Regions from separate parts of the Acidovorax sp. LjRoot117 genome, predicted to be linked through region 2. Evidence: riboswitches for the same ligand, from Rfam matches in the RefSeq annotation. Region 2 holds a riboswitch; the other holds the start of a gene.
The links. Region 2 has a riboswitch for cobalamin ahead of ACSQ3D_RS07460 (TonB-dependent receptor). Riboswitches for the same ligand answer to the same signal wherever they lie in the genome.
Positions count from the first base shown of each region.

Region 1: it holds a riboswitch for cobalamin, as region 2 does, so the genes downstream of both, ACSQ3D_RS06105 (TonB-dependent receptor domain-containing protein) here and ACSQ3D_RS07460 (TonB-dependent receptor) in region 2, are expected to answer to the same signal.

Region 1 is NZ_CAXUPO020000002.1:145,195-160,155, forward strand. Features, by position in the region: gene ACSQ3D_RS06075 (sulfite exporter TauE/SafE family protein) at 1-573, shown strand, start outside; gene ACSQ3D_RS06080 (HD-GYP domain-containing protein) at 785-2,101, shown strand; gene ACSQ3D_RS06085 (EAL domain-containing protein) at 2,098-4,542, shown strand; gene ACSQ3D_RS06090 (sulfite exporter TauE/SafE family protein) at 4,790-5,605, opposite strand; gene ACSQ3D_RS06095 (cell division protein ZapA) at 6,031-6,420, opposite strand; gene ACSQ3D_RS06100 (hypothetical protein) at 6,417-6,641, opposite strand; cobalamin riboswitch at 6,678-6,912, shown strand; gene ACSQ3D_RS06105 (TonB-dependent receptor domain-containing protein) at 7,000-8,904, shown strand; gene ACSQ3D_RS06110 (cobyrinate a,c-diamide synthase) at 8,948-10,327, shown strand; gene ACSQ3D_RS06115 (bifunctional adenosylcobinamide kinase/adenosylcobinamide-phosphate guanylyltransferase) at 10,324-10,944, shown strand; gene ACSQ3D_RS06120 (ABC transporter substrate-binding protein) at 10,941-11,843, shown strand; gene ACSQ3D_RS06125 (FecCD family ABC transporter permease) at 11,864-12,877, shown strand; gene ACSQ3D_RS06130 (ABC transporter ATP-binding protein) at 12,904-13,647, shown strand; gene ACSQ3D_RS06135 (energy-coupling factor ABC transporter permease) at 13,703-14,380, shown strand.
Region 2 is NZ_CAXUPO020000002.1:448,411-463,371, forward strand. Features, by position in the region: gene ACSQ3D_RS07440 (ABC transporter ATP-binding protein) at 1-401, shown strand, start outside; gene ACSQ3D_RS07445 (ABC transporter permease subunit) at 398-1,795, shown strand; gene ACSQ3D_RS07450 (ABC transporter permease subunit) at 1,807-3,267, shown strand; gene ACSQ3D_RS07455 (TonB-dependent receptor) at 3,312-5,495, shown strand; cobalamin riboswitch at 5,517-5,761, shown strand; gene ACSQ3D_RS07460 (TonB-dependent receptor) at 5,836-8,034, shown strand; gene ACSQ3D_RS07465 (ABC transporter ATP-binding protein) at 8,044-8,838, shown strand; gene ACSQ3D_RS07470 (ABC transporter substrate-binding protein) at 8,838-9,830, shown strand; gene ACSQ3D_RS07475 (FecCD family ABC transporter permease) at 9,827-10,834, shown strand; gene ACSQ3D_RS07480 (CysB family HTH-type transcriptional regulator) at 11,142-12,131, shown strand; gene ACSQ3D_RS07485 (LLM class flavin-dependent oxidoreductase) at 12,214-13,650, shown strand; gene ACSQ3D_RS07490 (hypothetical protein) at 13,866-14,432, opposite strand; gene ACSQ3D_RS07495 (sensor histidine kinase) at 14,521-14,961, opposite strand, start outside.

The DNA of each region.
Region 1 (14,961 bases), 300 kb from region 2:
CCGCGCGGCGGCGTGGTGCAGCGCACGGCGGCGTTTCACGCGGGCCGGCTGGCGGGCTATGCCCTGGCAGGCGCCCTCGCGGCCCTGGCCATGGACAGCCTGGCATGGCTGACCCAGCACACCATGGCGCTGCGCCCCGCCTGGACCCTGGCGCATGTGGCGGTGATGGCCTGGGGCCTGATGCTCATGGTGCAGGCACGCCAGCCGCAGTGGGTGGAGCAGGCGGGCCGGGCGGTGTGGGCGCGTGTGCGCCCGCTGGTCCAGGCCCCGGGGGGCGTGCTGCTGGCGGGTTTCCTGTGGGCGCTGATGCCCTGCGGGCTGCTGTATTCGGCCTTGCTGGTGGCCGCGCTCAGTGGCGGTCCGGTGCAAGGGGCGCTGGCCATGGCGCTTTTTGGCGTGGGCAGCGGCCTCTGGCTGGCCGCCGGCCCCTGGGCATGGGGCCGGCTCCGGGCGCGGCTCCGTACCTGGCGCGCCGATGGGGGCACGCGGGTGGCCGGCGGCCTGCTCTGCGCGGTGGCCGGCTGGGCGCTCTGGATGGATCTGGTCTACAAGCCGTCCCTCTGGTGCCGGTAGCCAGTCGTGAAAAGTGCTGCGGGGTCAGGTGCCGCGGGGGAGCGGTGCGGCAGCCGGCCCCCCACGGCGGCCCGTGCGGGTAATCACTGCACTGTAGCGGCAGGGCGTGCGGCATGAAGTGTTGTGGTGTCGCGTCTGCGCGGCAGCAACGAATTGATCACGCAGGCTTAGGGCGATAATCTGTGTAACTATTGGTGGCATTCACGTCTCCATGTTTCGCGCCCTTGAAGTGAACTCTTCCATCCTCATCGACATCAGCCAACTGCGGGTCGGCATGTACATCCAGCTCGATGTGGGCTGGATGCACCATCCGTTTCCGGTCAGCAGTTTTCGCGTGGCGTCGATCGAGCAGATCGCCACCTTGCGCGAGCTCGGCCTGACCGAGGTGCGCTACGTTCCCAAGAAGAGCGACCCCGACCAGCGCGAGCTGGTGCCTGCGGCCTGGCGCGTGCCCGAAATGCCCGCGCCCGCCGCCCCCGGGGTGGACGCGGCGGGCGGCACCCCCGCGGCCGACCCCGAGGCGCTGCGCAGGCGGGCATTGCTGGAGGCGCAAAACCGCGCCCTGGCCGCCTGCGACCAGCGCTTTGGCGAGGCCACGCGCCAGTACCAGGCCATGGAGCGCGTGGTGTCCGAACACCCGGACCAGGCGCGCACCAAGGGCGATGCGCTGGTGTCGGGCTGCGTGTCCGAGCTGCTGGAAAACGGCGACTCGGTGATCCGGCTGCTGTCCGAGGGCGTGGGCGAGCGCAATGCCCTGCACCCCATCAACGTCATGGTCATCTCGTTGCTGCTGGGCCGCGCCCTGGGCATGAAGAGCGTGGAGCTGCACGACCTGGGCGTCGCGGCGCTGATCCATGACATGGGCAAGCTCAAGCTGCCGCCCAACCTGCGGCAGGTCACGCCGTCGATGATCCCGATGGAACGCTCGCGCTACGAGACCCATGTGGGTGAGTCGGTGGCATTCGCCATGCGCATGGGCTTTCCGGACACGGTGCTCACCGCCGTGGCGCGGCACCATGAAATGGTCGACGGCAGCGGGTTCCCGCTGCGCCTGTCGGGCCCGGACCTCGGGCGCGCCAGCCAGGTGCTGGCCCTGGTCAACCGCTACGACCGCATGTGCAACCCCGCCAACGGCGTGGATGCACTCACGCCGCACGAGGCGCTGTCGGTCATCTTCGCGCAGCTCAAGTCCAAGTTCGACTCCGTCGTGCTGGGGGCCTTCATCCGCATGATGGGCGTGTACCCGCCGGGGTCCATCGTGCAGCTGGTCAACGACCGGTATGCCATCGTCGCGTCGGTCAACTCGTCGCGCCCGCTGCGGCCCAAGGTCATCGTGCACGACTCGCGCATTCCCAAGGAAGAGGCGCCGATTCTGGACCTGGAAACCGTGCCGGAGCTGGGCATCCGCCGCAGCCTCAAGCCAGCGCAGTTGCCGCGCGATGCGCTGGACTACCTGTCTCCACGCCAGCGCATCTGCTACTTTTTTGAGCGAGCGGTCAACCCCGGCCCCGAAGAGGCCGGCGCGTGACGGTCGTGCAATCCCACGGCTGGCTCGACGGCTTGCAGGAGGCCGTGTGGCTGGTCGATGAATCCAGCCTGCTGATCCTGCGCGCCAATGCCGCCGCCGAACGGCTGGCGGGTGCGCCCGTGGCGTCCATGGTGGGCACCTCGGTGCTCGGCCTGGCATCGACGCCGCAGGACGTCGCTTTCTGGGGCGAGCCCGCCCAGGTGGTGGCCGATGGCATCCATTCGCACACCAGCCTTTTGCGGGCCGACGGCAGCCTGGTGCCCGTGAACCGGCAGGTGAGCCGCGTGCCGAACGGGCCCGATGGCGGCACGATCTTCATGGTGACCATGCTGGACCGCAGCATCCAGGCGGCCACCGAGCGCGAGCTGGAGACCCTGCTGTCCGAGCTGCGGGCCACGCTCGACTCGGCCGCCGACGGCATGCTGGTGTGCAATCTGCACGGCCAGGTGCGTGCGTTCAACCAGCGCCTGGCGCAGCTGTGGGGCATCCCGCGGGAGTTGCTGCTGGAGCGCGACGATGCCGCGGTCTACGCGCACATGGCCGCCCAGGTGCAGGACGCCGCGGCGTACACCGACCGCATGGCCGCCATTGCCCGCGAGCCCATGCAGGAGAGCACCGACATCCTCACGCTGAAAAGCGGCGTGGTGCTGGAGCTGCGCTCGGTGCCGCAGTTCAGCCAGGGCCGTCCGGTGGGCCGGGTGTATTCGTACCGCGACATCACCCGCCAGACCGAGATCCAGGCCAGCCTGCGCCTGGCGGCGCGGGTGTTCGAGTCCAGCCTGGACGCGATCTTCATCGCCGACAGCCAGCACCGCGTGCTGCGCATGAACCCGGGGTGCGAGCGCCTGGTCGGGCCGTCGGCCAAGTCCTTCGAAGGCTGCATGGCGTCGTCGCTGTTCGGCGGCGGCGCCGATATCGCCTTCATGGAACAGGTGCTGGAGGGCTGGGCGCGCGACGGCTTCTGGGAGGGCGAGCTGTGGCTGCCCCGTGACAGCGGCGCGTACTGCGCGGTGCAGCTGTCGTGGGTGGCGCTGCGCGACGACGAAGGCCGCCTGGTGCAGAGCATCGGCTTCATGCGCGACTTGACGCTGCAGCACGCCGCGCAAAAGCGCATCGAAGAGCTGGCCTACAGCGACGTGCTGACCGGGCTGCCCAACCGCCTGCTGCTGTCGCAGCGCGTGGACACGGCCATCCAGGGCGCGCGCCAGAGCGACACCGGCTTTGCCATCCTGTTCCTGGACCTGGACCGTTTCAAGATCATCAACGACTCGCTGGGCCACCCGTTCGGCGACCGGGTGCTGCAACTGGTGGCCGAGCGCCTGCAGGCCTGCCTGCGCCAGACGGACATGCTGTGCCGGCTGGGCGGCGACGAGTTCGTGATCTACCTGCACGGCGGCGACGCGGTGGTGGCCGAGAGCGTGGCCCGCCGCATCCTGGACGACATGCTCAAGCCCTTCATGCTCGACGGCATGGGCTTTTCGATCCAGTGCAGCATCGGCATGGCGCTGTACCCGCAGGACGGCACCACGCTCGACGAGCTCATCAAGCAGGCGGACACGGCCATGTACCGCGTCAAGGAGCGCGGCCGGGGCAGCTACGGCTTCTACCAGCCGCAGATGAACGCCAACCTCCTCTCGCGCATGCAGATGGAGCACGCGATGCGCCAGGCCCTGGGGCAGGACCGCATGGCCGTGCACTACCAGCCGCAGGTCAACATGGCCACCGGCCGCATCACCGGCGCCGAGGCGCTGATCCGCTGGACGGACCCCGAATTCGGCGCGGTGTCGCCCGGGCAGTTCATTCCGCTGGCCGAGGAGTCGGGCTACATCGTGACGCTGGGCGCCTGGGTCATGGAGCAGGCTGTGCGCGAGGCCGCGCAGTGGATGCACAGCGGCATGCCCATCGTGATCTCGGTGAACGTGTCGGCGCTGGAGTTCCGCCAGCCCGACTTCGTGGACCGTATCACGCGCCTGCTGGCCGTGCACCAGCTGCCGCCCACGCTGCTGGAGCTGGAGCTGACCGAAACCATCTTGCTGCAGGACGCGCTGGAGATGGAGCAGCGCCTGCGTGTGCTGGCGGGCCTGGGCATCGGCCTGGCCATCGACGATTTCGGCACGGGGTATTCGAGCCTGGCGTACCTCAAGAAGCTGCCGATCAGCAAGCTCAAGATCGACCAGTCCTTCGTGCGCGGCCTGCCCGACGACGATGGCGACCGGGCCATCGTGAGCGCCATCATCAGCATGGGCCGTGCGCTGCACATCGAGGTGGTGGCCGAGGGGGTGGAGACCGAAACCCAGCAGGCCGTGCTGCTGCAGATGCAGTGCGACCATTACCAGGGGTTTCTGTGCGCACCGGGCCTGCCCGCGCCGGAGTTTCGCGCCATGCTGGGCAAGCCGCTGCCGCTCAAGGCGCAGGGCCGGCGCGACGGGTTGCAGATCTGAGCATCGGCGTGGGAGCGCAGAGTGTGCGCGGGGCGGCCTGTGCGGGTGGCTGTGTCGTGCGCCGTGCCACTGCGCCGTTGCATGCGGGTCCTGTGGCCTGGCCCGGCAGGTGGATTCAATGCAAAAAATGCCGCTACCGCTTGATGGATCAGTGCAAGCAGCTATCAATATCGTAGCGTCCTGCTCTCGTGGGTACGCTCTTGCTGCGCCGTAGCCCGCAGCCGCCCGGCGGCCAGCCCAGCCCCGGTCAGGACGCGGCCAGCCCCTTCCAGAGCATGTACGCCGCCAGCCCGAACAGCAGCGTGGCGAACACGCGCTTGAGCTGCTTGACGGGCAGGTTGTGCGCGGCCTTGGCGCCCAGCGGGGCGGTGAGTACGCTGCAGGTGGCGATCACGGCCAGGGCCGGCAGCCAGATGTAGCCCAGCGATGCGGGGGGCAGGCCTTCCACCGCCTGGCCGCTGATCGCGTAGCCCACCACGTTGGCCAGCGCGATCGGAAAACCCAGCGCAGCGCTGGTGGCCACGGCGTTGTGGATGGGCACGTTGCACCAGGTCATGAAGGGCACGCTCACAAAGCCGCCGCCGGCACCCACCAGGCCCGACAGGAAGCCGATCACCCCGCCCGCGGCCACCTGGCCCGCGCCGCCGGGCATCTGGCGCGTGGGGGCGGGCTTTTTGTCCAGGAACATCTGCGTGGCCGAGAAGCTCACGAACAGCGCGAAGAAGATGGCCAGGAACGAGCCCTTGAGCAGCGCGAACACGCCCAGGCTGGCGATGAAGCCCCCCAGTACGATGCCGGGCGCGAGGCGCCGGGCGATGTCCCAGCGCACCGCGCCGCGCTTGTGGTGGGCGCGCACGCTCGAGATCGACGTGAACATGATCGTCGCCATGGAGGTGGCGATCGCCATCTTCACCGCCAGATCGGGCGACACCTGCCGCGCGCCGAGGATGTAGGTCAGGAACGGCACCAGTAGCATTCCGCCGCCAATGCCCAGCAGGCCCGCGAGAAAGCCCGTGGCCAGGCCCAGGACACCAAGTTCAACGATCAGAAGAGGGTCCAGCATGGCGCAAAAGGAAAGCGTGAGGGCGGCACGGCCGCCAAGCCTGCGCCCTGTCGCCGCCGCGGTGCAGCCGGGCGGCGGGGTGACAGGGGCATGGGGAATAAGGTGTCTGCGATTGCCACCGAACCCTCATCCTGAACCGGGGGTTCAGGTGGGCGAGGGCAGCCAAGTGTTGGGTTCATCTGACGCGAGATGATCACGCTCACCGGACGATGTACCAAGCCCGAGCTCAATGAGCATTGGTTCAAGGAAATATAAAGCCCGGCGGCATCGCAGACACGTCCATTGTAGGCGCTGCCAGGGCACTGCGCTGAAAGACGGTTTTGTAAAGACCGTAAGGCGATGCACCGTGCGCGGTGCGCTGGATGGCAGGGTCGGCAAAGCTTCGGCAGCGCCCGGATGCAGGGCAGGTGGGCGGGCCCCGTCGCTCAGAGAAGCCGGCCGTCTTCGCCCAGCACGTGGTCCAGTTGCTGCACCAGCGACTGCAGCCGCTGGTCGTCGGCGGCGGGCAGCGGGGCCGAGGACGAGGCCGCTGTCGTCGCCGCGACAGCGGCCGCTGGCTGGGCGGGGGCGGTGTCCACCGCGGGCCGGGTGCTGGCGGCTGCCAGGTCAGCCGCTTCGCGGTCGGCGATCTCGAATGCGAGGTTCAGGGCTGCGAGCACGGCGATGCGCTCGCGGGCACGCACCTTGCCGGCATCGCGGATGCGGGTCATGGCCGTGTCCACCCGTTCCACGGCGTCCAGCAGGCGGCTTTCGTGGCCTTCGGGGCAGGTCAGCAGGTAGCTTTGCTGCAGGATCTGCACCTCGATTTGCTTCATTCGGATTCTTTCGTGGCGGGGGCTGCGGCGGGCAGGCGCTCCAGCAGGGCGTCCACCCGGGCCCGCGCGGCCGAAAGGCGGGACTTGAGCGAATCGCGCTCCTGCGTGAGGGCTGCCACCTGGTCGGCCAGCAGCGCGTTGGTGCGCTGCAGTTCCGCGTGGCGCAGCAGCAGGCGTTCAACGCGTTCGGCGATCTGGTCGGTGGTCGATGGTGTTGCCATAGAGCCCCCGATTGTAGGGTGGCGGTTTGTAATCGGCCGTAAAATCCCGAGGTTGGTGCTCGCGGTGTGGTTCACATGCCGCAGTTCAACGGGAAGCAGGGAGGCGTGCCACGCATGGCACGCCGAGCCTGCGCTGCCCCCGCAACGGTCAGCGGACGAATCACCCGATTCTCTCTCCATCACAAGCCACTGTGCGCCTTGAACAAGCGTGTGGGAAGGCGTTGGAGGGCGTTCCGCCAGCCCGGATACCGGCCAACACGGTGGCTGCGCCCACGCCTTTTTTGGGCAAAGCGCAGCCGTATCACCCATCTGCTGGCGGGGAGGCCGGCTCGGGTTTTGTTTGTTGACGATGATCCCCATGAAAATCCGTACCCCTCGTGCGCGCATTGCAGCGCCGCTGTGTCTGCAGCCGGCCCTGGCCGCCATGGCCGTTGTGGCCGCCTGTTCTGCGCAGGCCCAGGCGCAGCCAGCGCCGAACAGCGAGGCCGGCAGCCCGGTGCAGATCGCGCAGAACCTGCGCGCGCCGTCGCTCACCGAGACGGTGGTGACCGCCACCCGCACGCCGCAGCCGCTGTCAGACCTGGTGGCCGATGTGACGGTGATCGACCGCGACACCATCGAGACCAGCGGCGCCACGGGCCTGGCCGATGTGCTGGCGCGCGTGCCGGGCATCGAGTTCTCTCGCAACGGCGGGCCGGGCACGACCACGGGCGTGTTTTTGCGCGGTGCCGAATCCCGCTTCACCGCGGTATACATCGACGGCGTGCGCATCGACTCGCAGTCCACCGGCGGCGCCGCGTGGGAGGCCATTCCCCTTGCGCAGATCGACCGCATCGAAGTGCTGCGCGGTCCGGCGGGCGCGGTCTACGGCTCGGACGCCATGGGCGGCGTGATCCAGATCTTCACCAAGCGCGGTGAAAACGGTGTGGCGCCGTACGTGGGCATCGGCGTGGGCAGCCACAGCACCACCAAGATTGAAGCCGGCGTGAGCGGTGCCACCGGCACCATCGACTACGCGCTCGGCATTGCGCGCGAGAAAAGCAAGGGCTTCAATGCCCGCACGGTGGCCACGCAAAACCCCGACCGCGACGGCTACGAGAGCACGTCGGCCAACGCGCGCCTGGGCCTGCAGATCAATGCCGCGCACCGCCTGGACGCCACGCTGCTCGCCAACGACCTGGACAGCGGCTACGACAACGGCCTGGGCAAGGACGACCGCAACCAGCACCAGCTGCACGCGCTGGGCCTGACCTGGCAGGCGCAGTGGACCACCGCATACAAGACGCGCCTGCAGGTCACCGACTCGCGCGACCAGTACGAAACCACGCCCTCGGTGTACCTGAGCGAGACGCACCTGCGCGGCTACCTGTTCCAGAACGAATGGCGCCAGGGCGCGCACCTGGTCACCGCCGCGCTGGAGCGGCGCGAAGACAACCTCCAGAACGCCCCCATCGACCGCTCGCGCTCGCAGGACGCCATCGCCCTGGGCTACGGCTACACCGCCGGCGGCCACACGCTGCAGGCCAATGTGCGCCATGACTCCGACAGCGAGTTCGGCGGCAAGGGCACCGGCAGCCTGGCTTACGGCTACACCTTTGCGCCGCAGTGGCGCGCCACCGCGTCGGTGGGCACGGCGTTCCGCGCGCCCACGCTGTACCAGCGCTTCAGCGAATACGGCGTGGGCTCGCTCAAGCCCGAAAGCAGCCGCAATGCCGAGGTGGGCCTGCGCTGGGCGCAGGGCAGCAACAGCTTCTCGGCCACCGTGTACCGCAACCGCGTGCAGGACCTGATCTCCTTCGGCGCGCCCGGCCCGTGCCCATCGCCCTTCGGCTGCTACGTGAACACCGCGCGCGCCGAGTACAAGGGCGTGACCTTTGCAGGCTCGTACCGCCTGGCAGGTGTGCTCGGCGGCGTGCAGCTGCGCGGCTCGCTCGACCTGCAGGACCCGCGCGACCTGGACACCGGCAAGCAACTGGCCCGCCGCGCCAAGCGCCACGGCACGCTGGGCGCCGACACGCAGCTCGCGGGCTGGACCGTAGGCGCCGAGGTGCAGGCCTCGGGCCGCCGCTTCGACACGGTGGCCAACACCAACGTGCTGGGCGGCTACACGCTGGTCAACCTGTACGCCAGCACCCGCATCGCCCGCGACTTCACGCTGGTGGCGCGCGTGGACAACGTGGGTGACAAGCACTACGAGCTGGCTCGCACCTACGCCACAGCCGGACGCACCGCGTACGTAGGCGTGAAGTGGGCGCCGCAGTAAGCCCAAACATCAACGAGAGAGAGCAGCGAGAGAAGCCCGAAGAATGGTCACCCCGGCACGCTGTCCGGCGATATTGATCGCCGCCCCTGCATCAGGCCAGGGCAAGACCACTGTCACCGCGGCCCTGGCGCGCCTGCATGCGCGCCAGGGCCGGCGGGTGCGGGTCTTCAAGTGCGGGCCCGATTTTCTGGACCCGCACTGGCACCGCCTGGCCAGTGGCGCGCCGGTGCACCAGCTGGACCTGTGGATGAACGGCGCGCACGACTGCGCGCAGCGCCTGCATGCCGCGGCGCAAGAGGCCGACCTGATCCTGATCGAAGGGGTGATGGGCCTGTTCGACGGCGACCCGAGCGCGGCCGACCTGGCCCAGCGCTTCGGCCTGCCGGTGCTGGCCGTCATCGACGCATCGGCCATGGCGGGCACCTTCGGCGCGCTGGCGTTCGGCCTGCAGCACTACCGGCCGGGCCTGCGCTGGGCGGGCGTGCTGGCCAACCGCGTGGGCAGCGCCCGCCATGCGGACATGCTGCGCAAGGGCCTGCGCGATGACGCCGACTGGATGGGCGCGGTGATGCGCGTGCAGCCCGGCACAGCGGCAGCCAACGCGGGCACCGGCAAGCCCGGCGCGCTGCTGCCCGAGCGCCACCTGGGCCTGATCGCGGCGCATGAACTGCCCGACAGCCTGGAACGGCTGGACGCCGCGGCCGACGCGCTGGCGGCGACACCGCTGGGCCAGATGACGGCATCCGACCTGCAGCGGTGGGTGACGGACTTTGCGCCCCCCGCGCAGCCGCCTGCGGTGCCGCCGCTGCTGCTGCAAGGCCGCACGGTGGCCGTGGCGCGCGATGCGGCGTTCTGCTTCATCTACGAGGCCAACCTGCACACGCTGGCGCAACTGGGTGCGCGCGTGGTGCATTTCTCGCCGCTGCACGACGCCGCAGTGCCCGAGTGCGACGCGGTGTGGCTGCCCGGCGGCTACCCCGAGCTGCACACCGCGCAGATCACCGCCAACACCGCCATGCAGGCCAGCCTGCGCGCGCATGTCGCGGCCGGCAAGCCGCTGTGGGCCGAATGCGGCGGCATGATGGCGCTGTTCGACGCCATCACGCTGGCCGATGGCAGCACGGCGCCACTGTGGGGCCTGCTGCCCGGCCACGTCACCATGCACAAGCGCCTGGCCGCGCTGGGGCCGCAGCACCTGACCGTCGCCGGGCGGCACACGCTGCGCGGGCACACCTTTCACTATTCGACCGCCGCCAGCACAGCGCCGGTGGTGGCGCGCACGGCCCGATCCGGCGAGGCCGTGGCGGCGGATGCCGGCGAGGCGCTGTACCACCACGGCAGCATCCACGCCAGCTACTTCCACGCCTGGTTCCCTTCCAGCCCTGAGGCCGTGGCGCAACTGCTGGGTGCGCAGGCATCATGACGGCCATGTCCGCACCGCACCCTTCGCAAGCCATCACCACCGAGCTCATCCTGGGTGGCCAAAAAAGCGGCAAGTCCCGCCGCGCCGAACTGCTGGCGCGCGACTGGCTGGCGCAGTCCGCCGACCACCGCGCGGTGCTGATCGCCACCGGCCAGCCTTGGGACGACGAGATGCGCGAACGCATCACACGCCACCAGCGCGACCGCGCCGAGCGCGTGCCGGGCCTCGCGACCGTGGAAGAGCCGCTCGACGTGGCGTCCGCCATCGCGCAGCGCAGCACCGCGCACACGCTGCTGGTGGTGGACTGCCTCACGCTGTGGCTCACCCAGTGGACGATGCCCCTGGGCGCCGAGAGCATGAATTTGGAGCAAAAACAGGCCCTGTCGCGCAACTGGCAAGCGCAAGCATCTATGTTTTTAGGAGCAATTGCGCAATCGCCCGGCCCGGTGATCCTGGTGGGCAACGAGATCGGCCTGGGCGTCATCCCCCTGGGCCGCGAGGTGCGCGCGTTTGTCGATGCGCTGGGCGCCCTCAACCAGCAGGTGGCCCAGGTGTGCCCCCGCGTCACGCTGATGGCCGCGGGCTTGCCCCTCACCTTGAAGGAGCCCGCCGCATGAAGCCGACCCCCGTGCGCCGCATCCTGTGGGTGGTGGCGATCCTCATCGCGCTGTGCCTGCTGATGGCGGGGCTGGCGCGTGCGCAGTCGGTGCGCATCCAGGACGACCGTGGCCGCGAGATTGCGCTGGCGCAGCCGCCCCAGCGCATCGTGAGCCTGCTGCCATCGCTGACCGAGAGCGTGTGCGAGCTGGACCAGTGCCACCGCATCGTGGGCACGGACCGCTATTCCAACTGGCCCGAGGCGGTGATCGGCAAGCTGCCCAAGGTCGGCGGTGGCCTGGACCCCAGCATCGAGGCCATCGCGGCCCTCAAGCCCGACGTGGTGCTCATGTCCGTCAGCTCCCGCGCCAGCGACCGGCTGCAGGCGCTCGGTATCACCGTCGTGCAGCTCGAACCCAAGACCCATGCCGACGTGCGGCGCGTGCTGGGCACCATCAGCGACCTGCTGGGTGTGCCCCGGGCGCAAGGCTCCGACCGTCAGTGGCGCACCATCGACGCCGCCGTGCAGGCGGCAGCCCAGTCGCTGCCGCCCAAGGCGCGCAACCTGCGGGTGTATTTCGAAGTGAGCCGCGGCCCGTATGCGGCCAGCGAGTCGTCCTTCATCGGCGAATCGCTCACGCGCCTGGGCGTGCGCAACGTGGTGCCCGCATCGCTCGGCCCCTTCCCGCGCCTGAACCCCGAATACGTGGTGCGCGCCAACCCCGACGTGCTGATGATCGGCAACAGCAGCATGCAGACCATGGTGCCGTACCCCGGCTGGGCGGGCATTCGCGCCGTGCGCGAAAACCGCGTGTGCGTGTTCGGCCCCGGCGATGCCGAGGTGGTCGTGCGCCCCGGCCCGCGCATGGCCGAGGCCGCCCGCATCATGGCCCGGTGCCTTGTGGAGAAGGCCCGGTGACGCCTTCCCCCCACCCGGCCATGCCCACTGCCGCAGGCGCCCGCCGCGCCGCGTGGTGCGCGCTGTGGTTGGGCCTGGCCAGCGCGCTGCTGCTGGTGCTGGGCACCGCCGTCGGCAGCACGGGGCTCGAGAGCCTGGTGCACATGGGCGACGACCCCGTGGCGCGCCAGATCGTGTGGGACATCCGCCTGCCGCGCACCCTGGGCGCCTGGCTGGCCGGCGCGCTGCTGGGCCTGGCCGGCGCGGTGGCACAGGGCCTGTTCCGCAACCCGCTGGCCGACCCGTACCTGCTGGGCAGCGCCTCGGGCGCAGCGCTGGGCGGCGCGGTGGCCATGGCGATGTTCGGCGTGTCGCCGGTGGCGGCGCAGTGGATCGCACGCATTGGCATCACCGGCATGGCCTTCGTCGGGGCCGCCGGGGCCGTGGTGCTGACGCTGGTGCTGGCCCAGGGCGTGCAGCACACGCTGCGGCTGCTGCTGGCCGGCGTGATCGTGGGCGTGGTGCTGGGCGCCGTGCGCGACCTGGTGGAGCTGGCCTCGCCCGACATCCTGCAGGCCATGCAGGCCTTCATCCTGGGCAGCACGGCCTTCGTCGGCTGGATCGCCTGCACCCTGATGCTGGCCGCCTGGGCCCTGTGCGCACTGCTGGCCTGGGTGCTGGCGCGCGCGCTCGACGGCCTGACCTTGGGCGAATCCACCGCCGCCAGCCTGGGCCTGCCGCTCGGCCCCATGCGCGCCGGCCTGGTGGCAGCGATGGCGCTGGCCACCGGCACCGCCGTGGCGCAGACCGGGCTGATCGCTTTCGTCGGCCTGGCCGCACCGCACCTGGTGCGCTCCATCGTGCGCGTGACGCACGAGCGGCACATCCTGTTGTCCAGCCTCATGGGCGCGGTGCTGCTGCTGGCCGCCGACATCCTCGCGCGCTGGATGCTGGCACCGCAGGAGCTGCCCGTGGGTGTGCTCACCGCCGCGCTGGGCGGCACCTACCTGCTGTGGCTGATGCACCGGCGCACCGCGCGCGGAGGCAGCCTGTGACGGGCGCGGCATTGAGCGTCCACGGCATGACCGCGCGCGTAGGCGGCGCCGAGGTGCTGCACGGCATCGACCTGCACCTGCCCGCGGGCCGCTGGACCAGCATCGTCGGGCCCAACGGCGCGGGCAAGTCCACGCTGCTCAAGGTGCTGGCGGGCCTGCTGCCGCGCGGCCAGGTCGACGGCCAGGTGGCGCTGCTCGGCCGCCTGCTCACCCGGGTGCCGGCGCGCGAGCGGGCGCGAACGCTGTCCTGGCTGGGCCAGAACGAAGGCTCGGCCGACGACCTCACGAGTTACGACGTGGCCATGCTGGGCCGCCTGCCGCACCAGCCCTGGCTGGCCCCTCCATCGCCCGCCGACCACGCCGCCGTGGAGCAGGCGCTGCGCACCACGCAGGCCTGGGACTGGCGCCACCGCCCCTTGTCGCAGCTGTCGGGCGGCGAGCGCCAGCGTGTGCTGCTGGCGCGTGCGCTGGCGGTGCAGGCGCAGGTGCTGCTGATGGACGAACCTCTGGCCAACCTGGACCCCCCGCACCAGACGGACTGGCTGCACACGGTGCGCGCCCTGGTGGCCGGCGGCGCCACCGTGGTCAGCGTGCTGCATGAGGTGTCGCTGGCGCTGCAGGCCGATGAGTTGGTGGTGATGGCCAAGGGGCGCGTCACGCACCAGGGCGGCTGTGATGAGCCTGCCACGCACCGCGCGCTGGAGGCGGTGTTCGACGACCGCATTGCGGTGCACGCGCTGCTGGGGCAGTGGGTGGCGTTGCCGCGCTGATGATTTTTTGTTTAGTTTTTTGTTTTTTGTTCTGTTTCAACCAAGGAGTCGTGACATGCACATCGAACCCGGGCTGGTGGATACCACCAAGATCTTCCTGAGCTACGCGACGGGGGCCACGGCACTGCTGTATGCGGGCAAGCTGGCGGTGGACATGGTGAAGCAGGAGGGCGTGGTGGCTTTGCTGTTGCGCTCGGTGTTCACCACGGCGTTGGTGTTTGCGTTCTTCGAGTTGCTGCCGCACCACCCGGTGGGGGTGTCGGAGGTGCATTTGATTTTGGGCACTACGTTGCTGTTGCTGTTTGGGGCTGCGCCTGCGTGCATCGGGTTGGCCGCGGGGTTGTTGATCCAGAGCGTGTTTTTTGCGCAGCAGGATTTGCCGCAGTACGGGATGAATGTGACGACGTTGCTGGTGCCGTTGTTTGCCACTGCTGCGATTGCCAAGCGCATCGTACCGGAGAGCATGGCGTATGTGGACATGACGTATGCGCAGACGTTCAAGTTGTCGGTGGCTTACCAGGGGGGGATCGTGGCCTGGGTGGCGTTCTGGGCTATTTATGGCGCGGGCGTTGGGTCTGCGAATCTGGAGAGCATTGGTACTTTTGGTGCTGCTTACATGACGGTGGTGTTGTTGGAGCCTCTGGTGGACCTGGGGGTGTTGGCGGGGGCCAAGTTGTTGCGCCGTCTTGAGGGCTCTGCGTTCGTTGAGCGTCGGTTGCATCAGGCTGTTTGATTTGTGATCGTGACTCGTTGTTGCTTCGGTTGGTGTTTCAAGTGCGGAGGCCGGGATGTGAGCCCGGCGGCGCACCTTCTTTCTTTTGCGTCGCCAAAAGAAAGAAGGCAAAGAAAAAGCGACCCCCAGTCTGCGACCCCCATCGCCCGTTGGGCGATGGGGGCAACCTGCGATGCTCGGTCGTGGGGTGGCGTCGCAGAACTCGCTGCGTTTGGCCGCAGGCCAAACTACGCTCAAACAACTGCGACGAGTCAGATCACGAAGTGCGTGTGTCCTGCGGCACACGCACCCACCCCACGCCCTGCGCTTCTCGGCGCAGCCAGCAGGGGTGGGGAGCGGGCTCCACACGGGCCATTGCTTCGCTCGGCCCGGGTTGCCTCGCTGCGCTTCGGCCTGAGCAGAGCGGCCGCGCCGGTGTTGTGGGCAGCGCGCAATGCGGCAACCAAGCATCGCTATCTGATGCGTCACCTACGTTGGAGTAGTGGCAGGGAGTTGTCTGAAGATGAACTATTGTTTCCCTCTGCCTTGGCGACCTCGCGACGCTTTGATCTAAGCAGAGCGATTGCGCCAGTGTCGTGGGC
Region 2 (14,961 bases):
GCGAGCCGCCGCCGCGCACGCGCTTGCTGGAGCTGATGGCCCAGGTGGGGCTCGACGCCGGCGCGGCCGACAAGCGGGTGGCCGCGTACTCCAAAGGCATGCGCCAGAAGATCTGGATCGCCGTGGCACTGGCCAAGGACGCCAAGGCGCTGCTGCTGGACGAGCCCACCTCGGGCCTGGACCCGCATGCTGCGGCCGAGTTCACCACATTGCTGCAGCGCGCGAGCGACGCGGGTGTGGCCATCCTGGCCACCACGCACGACCTGTTCCACGCCAAGCAGACGGCCACGCGCATCGGCATCATGAAACAGGGGCGCCTGGTCGAGAGCCTGGACAGCCAGCAGATCAGCGACACCGACCTGCAGGCCCTGTACCTGCGGCACATGCGGGGCGGCCAATGATCTGGCTGATCGCGTTCAAGGACCTGCGCGAGCGCCTGCGCGACGGGCGGCTGTACTGGGCGGGTGGCATCGTCATGCTGCTGCTGTTCACCGCGCTCGCCGTGGGCTACGGCCACCAGAAGGAGGCACGCGCAGAGCAGGCCGCGGCCCAGAACTCCGACTACCAGGACTGGCTGCGGCAGGGCGCACGCCACCCGCACGACGCGGCGCACCAGGGCATGCACGCCTTCAAGCCCGACGCGGCGCTGGCGCTGCTGGACCCCGGCATCAACCCCTACATCGGCAGCACCGTGTGGCTGCAGGCGCACCGGCAAAGTGAGGTGAAGTTCCGCCCCGCGCAGGACGCCACCGGCCTGCAGCGCTTCGGCGACCTGTCGGTGGGCTGGATCCTGCAGGTGTTGGGCCCCTTGCTGGTGGTGGTGCTGGGCTTCAACGCCTTAGCCGGCGAGCGCGAGCAGGGCATCCTGCGCCAGACGCTGAGCCTGGGCGTGCCGCCGCTGCGCCTGTTGTGGGGCAAGGCAACCGCTTTGGGCCTGGGCCTGGCGGCGCTGCTGCTGCCGGCCGCATTGATCGCGGCGGCGGTGGTGGCCCTGTCTGCCGCCAGTGGCGAGCGCGGCGACGCCTTGCTGCGCTTTGCGGGCCTGGCGCTGGGCTATGCGCTGTACCTGGCGATCTTCGTGTTCGTCACGCTCGGGGTGTCGGCCGCATCGCGCACCTCGCGCGTGGCCATCACCGTGCTGCTGGCGCTGTGGATCGCCAACACCGTGGTGGCGCCGCGCGTGATGTCCGAGCTGTCGCGCGCCGTGTTCCCCAGCCCGACGCGGCTCGCATTCAACCAGGCGCTCGACGCCGACCGCAAGGCGACTTCCGACAAGGTCTGGATGCAGGCCTTCGGCACCACCGAGCGCTGGAGCCGCGATGTGCCGCTGAACAAATGGGGCATCGCGCTCAAGCTCGACGACCAGTCCAGCTATGCGGTGTACGACCGCCACTTCGGGCGGCTGTGGGACACCTGGGAGAGCCAGCAGGCGGTGCAGGAAGCCGGTGGCCTGTTGATGCCGCTGCTGGCCATCCGCACCTTCTCTACCGCCATGGCGGGCACCGACTTCGTGCACCACCGTGACTTCACCACCGCTGCGGAGAGCCATCGCCGCGTCATCCAGGACATCGTGAGCCAGGACCTGGTGGCGCACGCCGACCCGCTGGGCCACCAGCACTTCGCCTACCAGGCCAGCCCGTCGCTGTGGGCGCGTGTGCCGGCTTTTGAGTACCACGCGCCCTCCGTGGGCTGGGCGCTGGCCCGCAGCGGTGCGAGCCTGGCGGTGCTGTGCGCCAGCCTTCTGCTCGCCGTGGCCTTCGCCTGGGCTGCCGTGGCGCGCCAACGGGCGCTCTAAGGAAACCATCCGTGCAAGCATTTCAGTTCCAACGATTTCGCATGGTCGCCCGGCAGGAGCTGCGCCTGCTGCTCAAGGAGCGCAGCCTCTGGTGGGTGGGCGGCCTGTTCCTGTTGCTCATCGGCTATGCGCTCTTCAACGGCGTGCTGCAGACCACGCAGCGCGACAGCGCGCAGGCGGCCCTGGTGGCGGCCGATGCGCAGTCGCGCGCCGGCCAACTGGCGCAGCTCCAGCGCATCATGGCCGGCACCGAAACCCCCACGCCGTTCGGCAACCCGGCCAACCCCGCCAACATGGCCGGCGGGCTGGGCGCGCACTACGCCGTCATGCCCAGCGCCGCGCTGGCGCCGATGGCGCTGGGGCAGACCGACCTGTTCCCGTCGCAGTTCAAGGTCACGCACCAGAGCAAGGTCAACTTCCTGCACAACAACGACATCGAGAACCCCTGGCACCTGCTCAGCGGGCACTTCGACCTGGCGTTCGTGGTGGTGTACCTGCTCCCGCTGCTGATCTTCGCGCTCAGCTACAACCTGCTGTCCGGCGAGAAGGAAGACGGCACCTTGCGCCTGCTGCTCTCGCAGCCGCTGGCCTTGCCGACGCTGATTGCCGGCAAGATCGCGGTGCGCGCCGCGGTGCTGCTGGGCGCCGCCGTGCTGGTGCCGCTGGCGGTGCTGCTGGTGGCGCGCCCGCAGGCCCTGGCCCTGCCCGGCGCCACGCTGTGGTGGGCGCTGGTGGTGGGGGCGTATGCGCTCTTCTGGTTCACCGCGGTGGTGGCGGTCAATGCCTTCGGCCGGTCTTCGGCCACCAATGCGATGGTGCTCATCATCGGCTGGGTGGTGCTGGTGCTGGTGGTGCCGGTGCTGCTGAACATCGCGGTCACGCACACCAGCCCGGCGCCCTCGCGCGCAGAGCTGGCCACCCGCACCCGCGTGGTCACCGCGCAGGCCATGTCGCAGAACGCCGCGCTGCTGGCCACCGACTACGAGCATGTGGACAAGCCCGACGTGCTGGTGCCCAAGGACGGCCGCCTGGCCATGAGCGGGCGGGCCATGGCCAACTACCGCATCCAGCGCCAGGTGGACGACACGCTGCAGCCCGAGCTGGACCGCTTCGATGCGCAGCAGGCGCAGCAACAGGCACTGGTCGCGCGCTGGAGCGCCGTGTCGCCTGCGGCCGTGGCGTACGAGGGCATCACCGCGCTGGCGGGCACGGGGCACAGCCGCAACGCCTGGTTCATGGCGCAGATCACGGCCTACCACCAGGCGTGGAAGGACTTCTTCTTTCCCCGCATCGACGGTGGCCTGGCCATCACCGAGGCGGACTTCGCGCACATCCCCGCCTTTGCATGGCGCGACGAAGCGCCCGGCACTGTGCAGGCCCAGGCCGCGCGGGCCGTGCTGCAGCTGCTGCTGCCCACGCTCGTGCTGCTGGGCGTAGCGCTCTGGCGGCTGCGCCGCTACCGCGTCGTCTAGCGCATCCATCCAACACCGAACAACAAACCCGAGAGGACGATTCCATGACCCCCTTCACCCGCACCGCCGTGGCGCTGGCGGTGGCTGCTGCCACGCACGCCAGCTGGTCGCAGACGCCAGAGCCCGACCGCGAATTGCCCGCGGTCAGCATCGTGGGCGGGCAGGACCGCGACAGCCTGCAGCTGGACCAGCGCAGCACCAGCGCATCGCGCCTCGGCCTCACGCTGCGCGAAACGCCCGCGTCGGTGGAGATCCTGTCGCAGGACGTGATCCAGGAGCGCGGCGCACGCACCTTGCGCGAGGCGCTGCGCGGTGCGGCCGGCATGGCGGGCGGGGGCACGCCTGCGGCACCCACCACGCTGTCGATGCGCGGCTTCACCAACGTGCTGTACCTGTACGACGGCGTGCGCATGTCCGGCGCGGGCGTGACCAACCGGGTGCAGGACACCTGGAACTACGAGCGCATCGAGGTGCTCAAGGGCCCGGCGTCGGTGCTGCAGGGCGACAGCGCCATCGGCGGCCTCGTCAACTTCCAGACCAAGCGGCCCGACCGTGGCAACCCCGGACGCGAGGCCCTGCTGTCCTACGGCAGCTACGGCTCCACCCGGGCGGCGGTGGGCCTGGGCGGCGCCGTGGGCGAGACGGGCGCCTACCGCATCGACTACAGCCGCAACGACACCCGCGTGGGCACCATCGACCGCAACAGCGAAAGGCTCGAGCACCTGACCACCGGCGTGTCGTTCGACCTGGCGCGTGCCACCCGGCTCGATGTGTCGTTCGACTATGCCCGCGACGAAGGCCATGCCTACTGGGGCACGCCGCTCGTTCCCGGCAGTCTGGCGACCCAGCCCACCAGCGTGGTCAGCACGCCCGACGGCCGGGTGGTGGACCGGCGCATCGCGCGCAACAACTACAACATCCTGGACGACAGGAACCAGTCCGAGGCCTACTGGCTGCGCGCCCGCATCACCCACCGCCTGACGCCCGAGTGGACGCTGCGCAACGAGCTCACGGCCAACCAGGTCGACCGGCTGTGGCGCAATTCAGAAAGCGCGGTGTTCACCGCCCCCGCGTCCATCACGCGCGACCAGACCACCATCGCGCACGACCAGCGCTACCTGTCCAACCGGCTGGATGCCGCGCACACAGGGCGCCTGGCGGGCATGGCGAACAAGTTCGTGGTGGGCGGCGAGATCAGCAAGACCGACTTCGACAACACGCGGCGCTTTTCCAACGGCTCGGCGGCCACTGCTGCCAGCCTGCGCGTGCCGCTGTTCGACCCGGCCGTGGGCACCTACAACGACGACCCGGCGCTGATGGCGGGCGGCGGCAACCGCACCAACTTCACCTCGGACGTGCGCAGCACCTCGGTGTTTGCCGAAGACTCGCTCAAGCTCACCCCGGCCTGGACGCTGGTGGGCGGCCTGCGCCACGACCGCGTGGATGTGGACCGCAGCGTGACCGACCTCAACCTGGGCACGTTCAGCGCCTTCGGCACGCAGTATTCGTCCAACTCCGCGCGGCTGGGCACGGTGTTCGACCTCAGCGCGGCATCGTCCGTCTACGCGCAGTACACCAACGCCACCATTCCGGTGGGCTCGCTCTTCCTGCTGTCGGCGGGCAACGCGGCGTTTCCGCAGTCCAAGGGCCAACAGCTGGAAGTGGGCTTCAAGCAAAGCCTGGCCAGCGTGGAATGGACGGCGGCGGCCTACCACATCGCGCTCGACAACGTGCTCTCGCGCGACCCGAACAACGCCAACGTCACCATCAACAACGGCCGGCAGTCGTCGCGCGGGGTCGAGTTGGCCGCTGCGTGGCGCGCGACGAAGCAGCTCACGCTGTCGGGCAATGTGGCGGCACTGGATGCGCGCTTCGACACGCTGACCGAGGCGGGCGGCGTATCGCGCGTGGGCAACACGCCGCCCAACGTGCCCGAACGCATCGTGAACCTGTTCGCCAACTACCGGTTCAAGGACCTGCCGCTCGATCTGTTCCTGTCCATCAACCACACCGGCAAGATGTACACCGACAACGCCAACCAGATTCGCATCAACGGCCACACCACGGCCGACGTGGCGGCCAGCTGGCGCATCCAGCCGGTGCTGCTGACCTTCCGTGTGCGCAACCTCACCGACAAGCTCTACGCCAGCTTTGCAGGCCGGGCCACCAGCCAGGTGCTGATCGCGCCGCAGCGCACCTTCGAGCTGTCGGCCCGGTATGACTTCTGACGCGAGGGCGCACCGTGCCCCTAGAATCGCCCCGTTGGTGCTCGCAGCATGGTTCGCATGCCGCAGTTCAACGGGAAGCAGGGAGGCACCACCGAACAGGACCGTGCCGCGCCTGCGCTGCCCCCGCAACGGTCAACGGATGGGTCGCCACCTCGGCAGCCCGCTCCCCTTACGCACAGCCACTGGACTGCCTTGAACAAGCACCTGGGAAGGCTTTGGGGGATTCTTCCGCCAGCCCGGATACCGGCCAACAAGTGGGTGGAGCTCCTATGGAGCGCTGCCATAACGCTCAAGCGCTGGCGGGAGGCCGGCGCCGGGCCTATTTGTTTTCCATCATCGTATGAGCCACTCTTTTCATCCCCTGCGGATGGCCGTCGTGCCGTGGGCACTGGCCGCTGCATTCCCTTCGCATGCCCAGACCGCAGGCACCTTGCCCGACGTTGTCGTGAAGGAGTCCGCCACGCCCGGCCCGCTGCTCGATCAGCGCGCTGACGGCGCATCGCGCCTGGGCCTCACGGTGCGCGAGACACCCGCGTCCATCGACGTGGTGCCGCGCGAGGTGCTGGCCGAGCGCGGCCTGCGCACGGTGACCGAGGCCGCACAGGCCGCAGTCGGCGTAACGGCGGGGGACTTTCCGGCCGAGCCCAGCGCGTTCTCGATGCGCGGCTTTGCCAACAGCCAGATCAACACGCTGTACAACGGCATCAAGATCGGTCCGCCCAACATGACATCGCGTGTGATGGACGCGGCCAATCTGGAGCGCATCGAGTTCTTGAAGGGCGCCGCATCGCTGATGTCGGGCGAGGGCGCTGTGGGTGGTGCCGTCAACTTCGTCACCCGTGCGCCGCACCGCGGCGCGGTGCAGAGCGAAGTGACCGGCGCAGTCGGCTCGTTCGGCGAGCGGCGTGTGGCCTTCGGCTCGGGCGGCACCACGGCCTGGAAGGACCTGGACTACCGCATCGACGTGAGCGGCTCGCACAGCGACGGCTTCGTCAACGACACCGGCCAGCGCAACCGCCATATCTCGGGCGGGCTCGACTGGCATGTGGCGCCGGGCGTCAAGCTCTTCGTCGCCGGCGAGGCCAAGCGCGACAACGGCAGCAGCTACTGGGGCACGCCGCTGGTGTCGGCCAACGCCCCGGGCATCCAGCCGGTGGGCGGTGTGGTGTCGGGCACCTACACCTCCAACTACAACGGCACCAACCTGGGCCCGGTGGCCATCGACCGCCGCACGCTGCGCACCAACTACAACGTGCTCGATAACCGCAACGAGGCCCGCGAGACCTGGCTGCGCGCGGGCGCCGACTGGCGCATCGACAGCGCCTTCACGCTGCGCACCCAGTTCTACCGCTACACCGCCGACCGCACCTGGTTCAACAACGAGATCGCCGCGTTCAACGCCACCACGGGCCTGGTGGACCGCGAGCGCTTCTTCCTGGCGCACGACCAGACCTCGGTGGGCAACAAGACCGAGCTGCAGTGGGACAGCCAGGTGGCGGGCCGCGACAACCGCCTGGTGGCGGCGTTCGAATACAGCGACCTCGACTTCATCCGCCCCGGTGCGGCCAACTTCCCCGGCGACAGTGTGAGCCTGGTGAACCCCGCGCGCGGCACTTACGGTCCGCTCACGCAGCAGCGGCAGACCACCGGCATCCGCAACACCGTGCTGGCACTGGAAGACCGCCTCAAGCTCACGCCCAGCGTGGCGCTCATCGGCGGCGTGCGGCACGAGTCCATCGAGCTGTCGCGCACCTCGGCCAACGCCCAGGGCGTGCAGCGCAACGGCTTTCCGTTCGACAAGACCTGGCGCCCTACCACGGGCCGCCTGGGCTTCACCTGGGAGGCTGCGGCGGGCACCACCGTGTACGGCCAGTACGGCACGGGCGCCGACGTGGCGGCCAACAACATCTTCCTGCTCAGCGGCACGCAGCCGCTGGATCTCACCCGCACCCGCAATGCCGAGGTGGGCGTGAAGCAGGGCTTCTGGCAGGACCGTGGCGAGTGGACCTTCGCGCTGTACGACACCAAGCGGCGCAACGTGTATGCGGGGCAGGGCGGCCAGACGCTGGCGCGGGCCGGCGCCCTGCAGTCGCGCGGCGCCGAGGCCTCGGTCGCATTGCGGCCCGATGCGCAGTGGAGCGTGTGGGGCAACCTGGCGCTCAACCGCGCGCGCTACCAGGACTACGCCCTGGCCGGCGGCGGGTCGCTGTCGGGCAACACACCGCCCAACGCGCCGCGCGTGGTGGCCAATGCGGGCGTGGGCTACCGCTTCGTGGCAGGCGTGCCGATGCAGCTGTCGGCCTCGGTGCGGCACGTGGGCGAGCGCTTTCACAGCGACGCCAACACTGTGCGCCTGGCCGCCTACACCGCACTGGACGCGGCTTTGACGGTGGACGTGGCGCGCGGCGTGCAGGTCACGCTGCGGGGCCGCAACCTGGCCAACAAGGTGTATGCCGCCTGGTCGGATCCGTTCTACCCCGACCAGATCCTGCTGGGCGCGCCGCGCAGCGTCGAGCTGGCCGTGCGCTGGGCGCTATAAGCTCGCCGCATGTCTCCACCCCTGGCCACGCCCACCCCCGTGCTGCAGCTGCAGGTCGCAGGCTTTTGCACCGACGGCGGGCGCGAACTGCTGGCGCCCATCGATGCCACCGTGCACCGCGGCGAATGCGTGGCCCTGGTGGGGCCCAACGGCGCGGGCAAAAGCACGCTGCTGAAAATGCTGTGCGCACGCATCGCGGCCACGCACGGTGTGGTGCGGGTGCAGGGGCACGACCTGGCCGGCTGGCCCGCGCTGGACCGCGCACGCCACGTGGCGGTGCTGGCGCAGTCCGAATCGGTGGACCTGGGCCTGCGGGTGCGCGACTACGTGGCCATCGGCCGGCTGCCGCACCAGCACCGCGTGGCCCGCGCCGAACACGCGCGGGTGGTGGACGCCGCGCTGCGCACCTGCCGAGTCGACACCCTGGCCGCGCGCAGGCTCTCCACCTTGTCGGGCGGCGAGCGCCAGCGCGCGCACCTGGCGCGGGCGCTGGCGCAAGAGCCCACGCTGCTGCTGCTGGACGAACCCACCAACCACCTGGACCTGGCGGCCCGCGCCGACCTGCTGGCGCTGGTGCGCGGCCTGGGCATCACGGTGGTGGCGGCATTGCATGAACTGGGGCTGGTGCCATCCTTTGCCGACCGGGTGTGGATGCTGCAGGCCGGCCGCCTGGTGGCCGACGGCCCCCCGCGCGAGGCGCTGAGCGCGCAGCGCGTGGCCAGCGTGTTCGGCATGGAGCTGGTGCGCACCCGGCACCCACGGCACGGCGGCACGCTGTGGTCGTTTGAAAGAGAGGCCGCGTGATGAAGGCAGTGCTGCAATCCTGGTTGTCGTCCGCATCGCTGCTGCTGGCTTTTGCGGGCCCTGTGGCTGCAGCAGGCCCTGCAGGTGCTGGTATTGGTGCTTCGGGCTTTCCCGTCACCGTCTCCAACTGCGGCGACACCCTGCGCTTCGATGCCCCGCCGCAACGCCTGGTGGTGCACGACCTCAACATGACCGAGATTGCGCTGGCCCTCGGCCTGCGCCCGCAACTGGTGGGCGTGACGGGCATCACCGGCTGGTACAAGTCCGACGCATCGCTGCGCGAGACCCTGGGCGACGTGCCCGAGCTCGCGCCCAAGTACCCCACGCTCGAGAACCTGCTCGCCGCGCGGCCCGACCTTTTCATGGCAGGCTGGTACTACGGCATGCAGCCCGGGGGCGAGGTCACGCCCACCACGCTGGCACGCCACGGCATCAAGACCCTGGTGCTGACCGAAAGCTGCGCGCACACGCTGCGCGACAAGCCCCGCGCCACCCTGGACCTGCTCTACGGCGACATGCTGCGCCTGGGCACGGTGTTCGGCCGCCGCGACGCGGCCGAGCGGCTGGTGGCCCAGTGGCAGGCGCGCGTGCGGGCCGCAGCGCAGCCCGTGCTGCCAGCGGCACCGCGCGTGTTCGTCTACGACTCGGGCGAGGACAAGCCCTTCACCGCCGGGCGCGCCGCCATGCCCACCGCACTGATCGACGCCGCCGGCGGCCGCAACGTGATGGACGGCCTGCCCATGAGCTGGGGCACCGCGTCGTGGGAGGCCGTGGCGGCCAGCAACCCGCAGTTCATCGTGCTGCTCGACTACCAGAACGGCCAGGGCCCCGACCACCTGCGCCAGGTGCTGCAGTCGCACCCGGCCATGCGGCTCACCGACGCGGTGCGCAACGGCCGCTTCATCCCGCTGCGCTATGCCGAGCTCACGCCGGGGCCGGCCAACATCGGCGCCATCGAAAAGATCGCCCGCGCGCTGCGGGCCCTGCCATGACGCTGCCGCGCTGGGCCCTGCCGCTAGCCGCCGGGGCCGTGCTGCTGGTGCTGGCCCTGCTGTCGCTGACCATGGGCAGCACCCCTGTCGCGTGGCACGACGCCCTGGCTGCGCTGGCGCGCCCCGGTGGTGGGGGCGCGGATGGCGCCATGGCCCAGGCCATCGTGCGCGACCTGCGTCTGCCGCGCGTGCTGCTGGCGCTGCTGGTGGGCGCCACACTGGCCATGGTGGGCAGCCTGCTGCAGACCGTCACCCGCAACGACCTGGCCGACCCGTTCCTGTTCGGGCTGTCCTCGGGCGCATCGGCGGGTGCGGTGGCAGTGCTGGCCTGGGCGGGCGACTCGCTGGGCGCCTGGACCTTGCCGCTGGCCACCTTCGCCGGGGCCATGGTGGCCGCAGCGGCCGTGCTGCTGCTGGTGCGCCGCGCGGTGGGGCAGGGCCCGGCGCAGACGGTGCTGGCGGGGCTGTCGGTGTCTTTCCTGTTCGGCGCGCTGACGCACGCGCTGGTGTTTGCCGGCGACCAGCGTGCGGCGCATGCCGTGGTGTTCTGGTCCATGGGCGGCCTGGGCCTGGCGCGGTGGGACAACCTGTGGCTGGCACTGGCGGGCCTGGTGGTGGTGGCGGCCTTCGTGGCGCTGCGGCACCGCGCGCTCGACGCGCTGCTGGCGGGCGACGACACCGCCCACAGCGTGGGCGTGGCGCCCGAGCGGCTGCGGGTGCAGGTCTTTCTCGTCGCTGCCGTGGCAGCCGCCTGCTGCGTGGCGCTGACAGGGGTGATCGGCTTTGTCGGCCTGATGGTGCCGCACGTCGCGCGGCGCTTCGTGGGCCCGCTGCATGCGGCGTTCGTGCCGTGCGCGGCCTTGCTGGGCGCCACGCTGCTGCTGGGCAGCGACCTGCTGGCCCGCACGGTGCTGGGCGCGCAGGAGCTGCCCGTGGGTATCGTCACCGCGGGGCTAGGCGCCGTGTTCGTGATGCTCTGGCTGCGGCGCATCGCGGTGCGCTGAGGCTGGGCCCAGGTACCCGGCCGTCCAACGGCCATCGATTCACTTCCCCCAAAAGAGTTGGCACCTTGGGAGCCTCTTCGGGCGGAGCTTGCGTTCGCCTCCCGCTCGCCGTGCAGCCAGTCCACATAGACATTTTGGGCGGAAAGTTATCTCTATATATTGTTTATCGTTTTAAATTCGTTATTTTAAGATTGACAGGTTATTTGAACTACAACATACAGCCTGTGATCTCCTTTGCCCACTCGACCTCTCGCCTGGCTGTGCGCGCGCCCAAAGCGCCATCATCGCTCCCCGCCAGGAGCCAGCCATGAACTTCCAGCAACTGCGCTCCGTGCGCGAAGCCGTCCGGCGCGGCTTCAACCTGACCGAAGTGGCCAACATGCTGCACACCTCGCAGCCGGGCGTGAGCCGCCAGATCCGCGAGCTGGAGGAAGAGCTGGGTGTGGAGATCTTCGTGCGCGCCGGCAAGCGCCTGACGGGCCTGACCCCGCCGGGCGAGGCGCTGCTGCCCACGGTGGAGCGCCTGCTGCTCGAAGCCGACAATTTGAAGCGCGCGGGCCAGGACTTCAGCGCCAGCGCGCAGGGGCGCCTGTCGGTGGCGGCCACGCACTCGCAGGCGCGCTACGCACTGCCCCAGGTGGTGCGCGACTTCCGGGCGATGTTCCCGCAGGTGTCGCTGCACCTGCACCAGGGCTCGCCGCGCCAGGTGGCCGAGATGCTGATGTCCGGCGAGGCCGACATCGGCGTGGCCACCGAGGCGCTGGCGGGCTACGACGGGCTGGTCACGCTGCCCTGCTACCGCTGGACGCACAGCATCGTCGTGCCCCCGGGCCACCCACTGCTGGACCTGGCGGGCCCCGTGACGCTGGAGCAGCTGGCAGAGCACCCCATCATCACCTACGAGCTGGGCTACACCGGCCGCGCGCACATCGACGAGGCGTTTGCGCGCGAGGGCATCGCGCCCGACATCGTGCTCACCGCCATGGACGCCGACGTGATCAAGACCTATGTGGAGCTGGGCATGGGCGTGGGCATCGTCGCGTCCATCGCGGTGGATGCCGAGCGCGACCGCCACCTGCGCCTGATCGACGCGGGCCACCTGTTCGAGGTGAACCTCACGCGCCTGGGCTTGCGCCGCGGGGCCTGGCTGCGGGGCTATGCCTACCACTTCATCGAAAGCTTCGTGCCCACGCTCACCCGCGACGCGGTGGAGAAGGCGGTGCAGCAAAGCGCGCACGGCCTGGGCCAGGGCGCGGGCGATGCGGTGGGCGATGAGCGGGGGCATACCGATATCTGAATTTCTTCGTTGGCGCGGCGGGCCGAGGTTTCTACGCTGGGGGGTTTGTGACCTGCCTTCGGGCCTTTGTTTAGGGACCACCATGACCTCATCTTCCGCACCCGCCACGCCGGCGCCACGCGCGCCGCGCACCCTTCAACTCGGCCTGGTGCTGCACGGCGTGGGTGCCGGGTGGGGCGACTGGCGCCACCCGGACGCGGTGACCGAGGCCAGCACCAATTTCGCGTTCTACAAGGCCCAGGCGCAGCTGGCCGAGCAGGCGCGCTTCACCTTCCTGTTCGTGGCCGACAGCGTGCACATCACGCCGCGCTCCAGCCCGCACTACCTCAACCGCTTCGAGCCCATCACCATCCTGTCGGCGCTGGCGGCCGCCACCTCGCACATCGGCCTGGTGGCCACGCTCACCGCCAGCTACAGCGAGCCCTTCACGGTGGCGCGGCAGTTCGCCTCGCTCGACCACATCAGCGGCGGGCGCGCGGGCTGGAACGTGGTCACGTCGTGGCTGGACGGCAGCGCGCGCAACTACAGCCGCCAGGAGCACTACGCCCACGACGTGCGCTACCGCCTGGCGGGCGAGCACCTGGATGTGGTGCAGGGCCTGTGGGACTCGTGGGAGGACGATGCCCTGGTGCACGACAAGGCCACCGGCCAGTTCTTCGACGAAGACAAGCTGCACAAACTGGACCACCAGGGCGAGTTCTTTGCGGTGGAGGGGCCGCTGAACATCGCCCGCTCGCGCCAGGGGCAGCCCGTGATCTTCCAGGCCGGCGCCTCGCACGACGGCAAGACCTTTGCCGCGCAGCGGGCCGACGCCATCTTCTTTCACGCCGACACGTTCGAGGAAGCCCAGGCCTACTACCGGGACGTGAAGGCCCGCGTGCGGGCCGAGGGGCGCAACCCCGACGAGGTCTTCTTGCTGCCGGGCTTTCGGCCCATCGTGGGCCGCACGGAGCAGGAGGCCGCGCAGCGCTACGAGGAACTGGCCGCGCTGGTGCCCATCGAGAACGCCATCGCCGCGCTGGCGCGTCCGTTCAGCGACCACGACTTCTCGCAGTACCCGCTGGACGAACCCTTCCCGGACCTGGGCGACCTGGGCCGCAACAGCCAGCAAAGCGCGAGCGACCGCATCAAGCGGCACGCCCGCGAGCACGGCCTGACGCTGCGCGAGGTGGCGCTGTGGCACGCCCGGCCCAAGCGCACCTTCGTCGGCACGGCGGAGCAGGTCGCCGATGAAATCCAGCGCTGGTTCGAGGGCGGGGCGGCCGATGGCTTCAACTTCTTCGAGGCGCTGCCCAACACCTCGCTCAAGGCCTTTGTCGAGCTGGCCGTGCCGGCGCTGCAGGCGCGCGGGCTGCTGCGCACCGAATACGCGGCCGAGACCCTGCGCGGCAATCTGAGCCTGCCGGTGCCGGAGAACCGGTACACCGCACGGCGCAACGGGGCGGCGCGGGCGGCTGCTGCACCCGACGCCCCGTCCGCGTCGACGGTGCCCAGCGCTCAGGACGCCGTGCCTGCATGACGCTGGCCGCAGCCGCGACAGGGCTTGATCCGGCCAGTGATCGGCACCCCGGTGGGTGATTGACGCCCCGGGGTCCGTGAAGGAGCGGGCAGCCAGCCCGCGCTCGGCAGCACAGGGGCCGCTAGTTCTGAATGAAAATGGCCTCTACCGCTTGATGGTCAAGCGCTGGAAGCTATTGAAATGATAGCGGTGGCCTGGCGCCCGCCGCTGGCGCATCACCGCGGCAGGCAGCCCGCCAGGCCCTTGTCCGCTGCCACATCGGCCAGCGCCAACGGCGTGGTCTCGTCGTTCTGCGGCGGCGCCTTGGTCAGCCGCAGGCCGTTGTTCCAGCGCCACCGCTGGCCATCAAAGCTGTAGACGAAGGTGTGGGTGCGGTTGGAGCGCAGGTGCGCGGGCGTCAGCGTGATGGCCGCCGCCTCGGCCTGCGACCCGGCGCTGGCCTGCGCCACGTTGTCCTTGGCCACGATCTTGCCCACGTAAGGCGTGATGGGGGACTCGGTGCGCAGGACCTCGCGCTGCACCTGTGCGGGGCTGTAGCCGGTCTGCGTCCACTGGCCTTCGTTGTCGGGCTGCACCGTGCGCTCCCGGCCTGCCAGCGACTGCGTGCAGGCGGCCACCAGCGTGTCGAAGTCTGCCTCGGCCGTGCTGGCAACTGCAGGCACGGCAGCCTGGGTGCCCAGCGCACCACCCACCCTGTCGCAGGCCGCCAGTGCCACCGCGGCGGCCACCACGGCCACGCAGAGCGCGGCACGCTGCAGTCTGCGGTCGGTGATGCTGGTCACGGTCGATGTGGGGGAGCGGGAAGGCGGGTTCAGGAGGTTTGGCACCGGCCCATTGTGGCCAGGCTGCCCGCAGCCGCCTTGACCTGCATCAAGCGTGCGTGTTGCCGCTGGTTCCGTCGGTCCTGTCGTTCGCGGGGCCGCCGTCCCGCGCGCTCCGCGCCGCCAGGGGCAGCCACACCCGGGCGGCCAGCCCCGTGGCCTGCGCACCGGGTTCTGCTTCGGCCAGCTCCAGCCGCCCGCCCATCAGCTGCGCATACCGCGCCACGATGGACAGCCCCAGGCCCGCGCCCTGGCCCAGTTGCAGGCCCGGGTCGCCCTGGGCCCAGCGCCGCTGCAGCTGTCCGGCAAGGTCCGGGCCCACGCCGGGGCCGTTGTCGGCCACGCACAGCACGGCGTGGTCGGCCTCTGTATGCACCGACACGGTGATGCGCGGCGGCTGGCCGCGGCCGTAGCGCAGCGCGTTGTCCAGCAGGTTGTTGAGGATGCCCTCGACCAGCGCCAGGTTGGCATGCACCCCCACGGCGTGGTC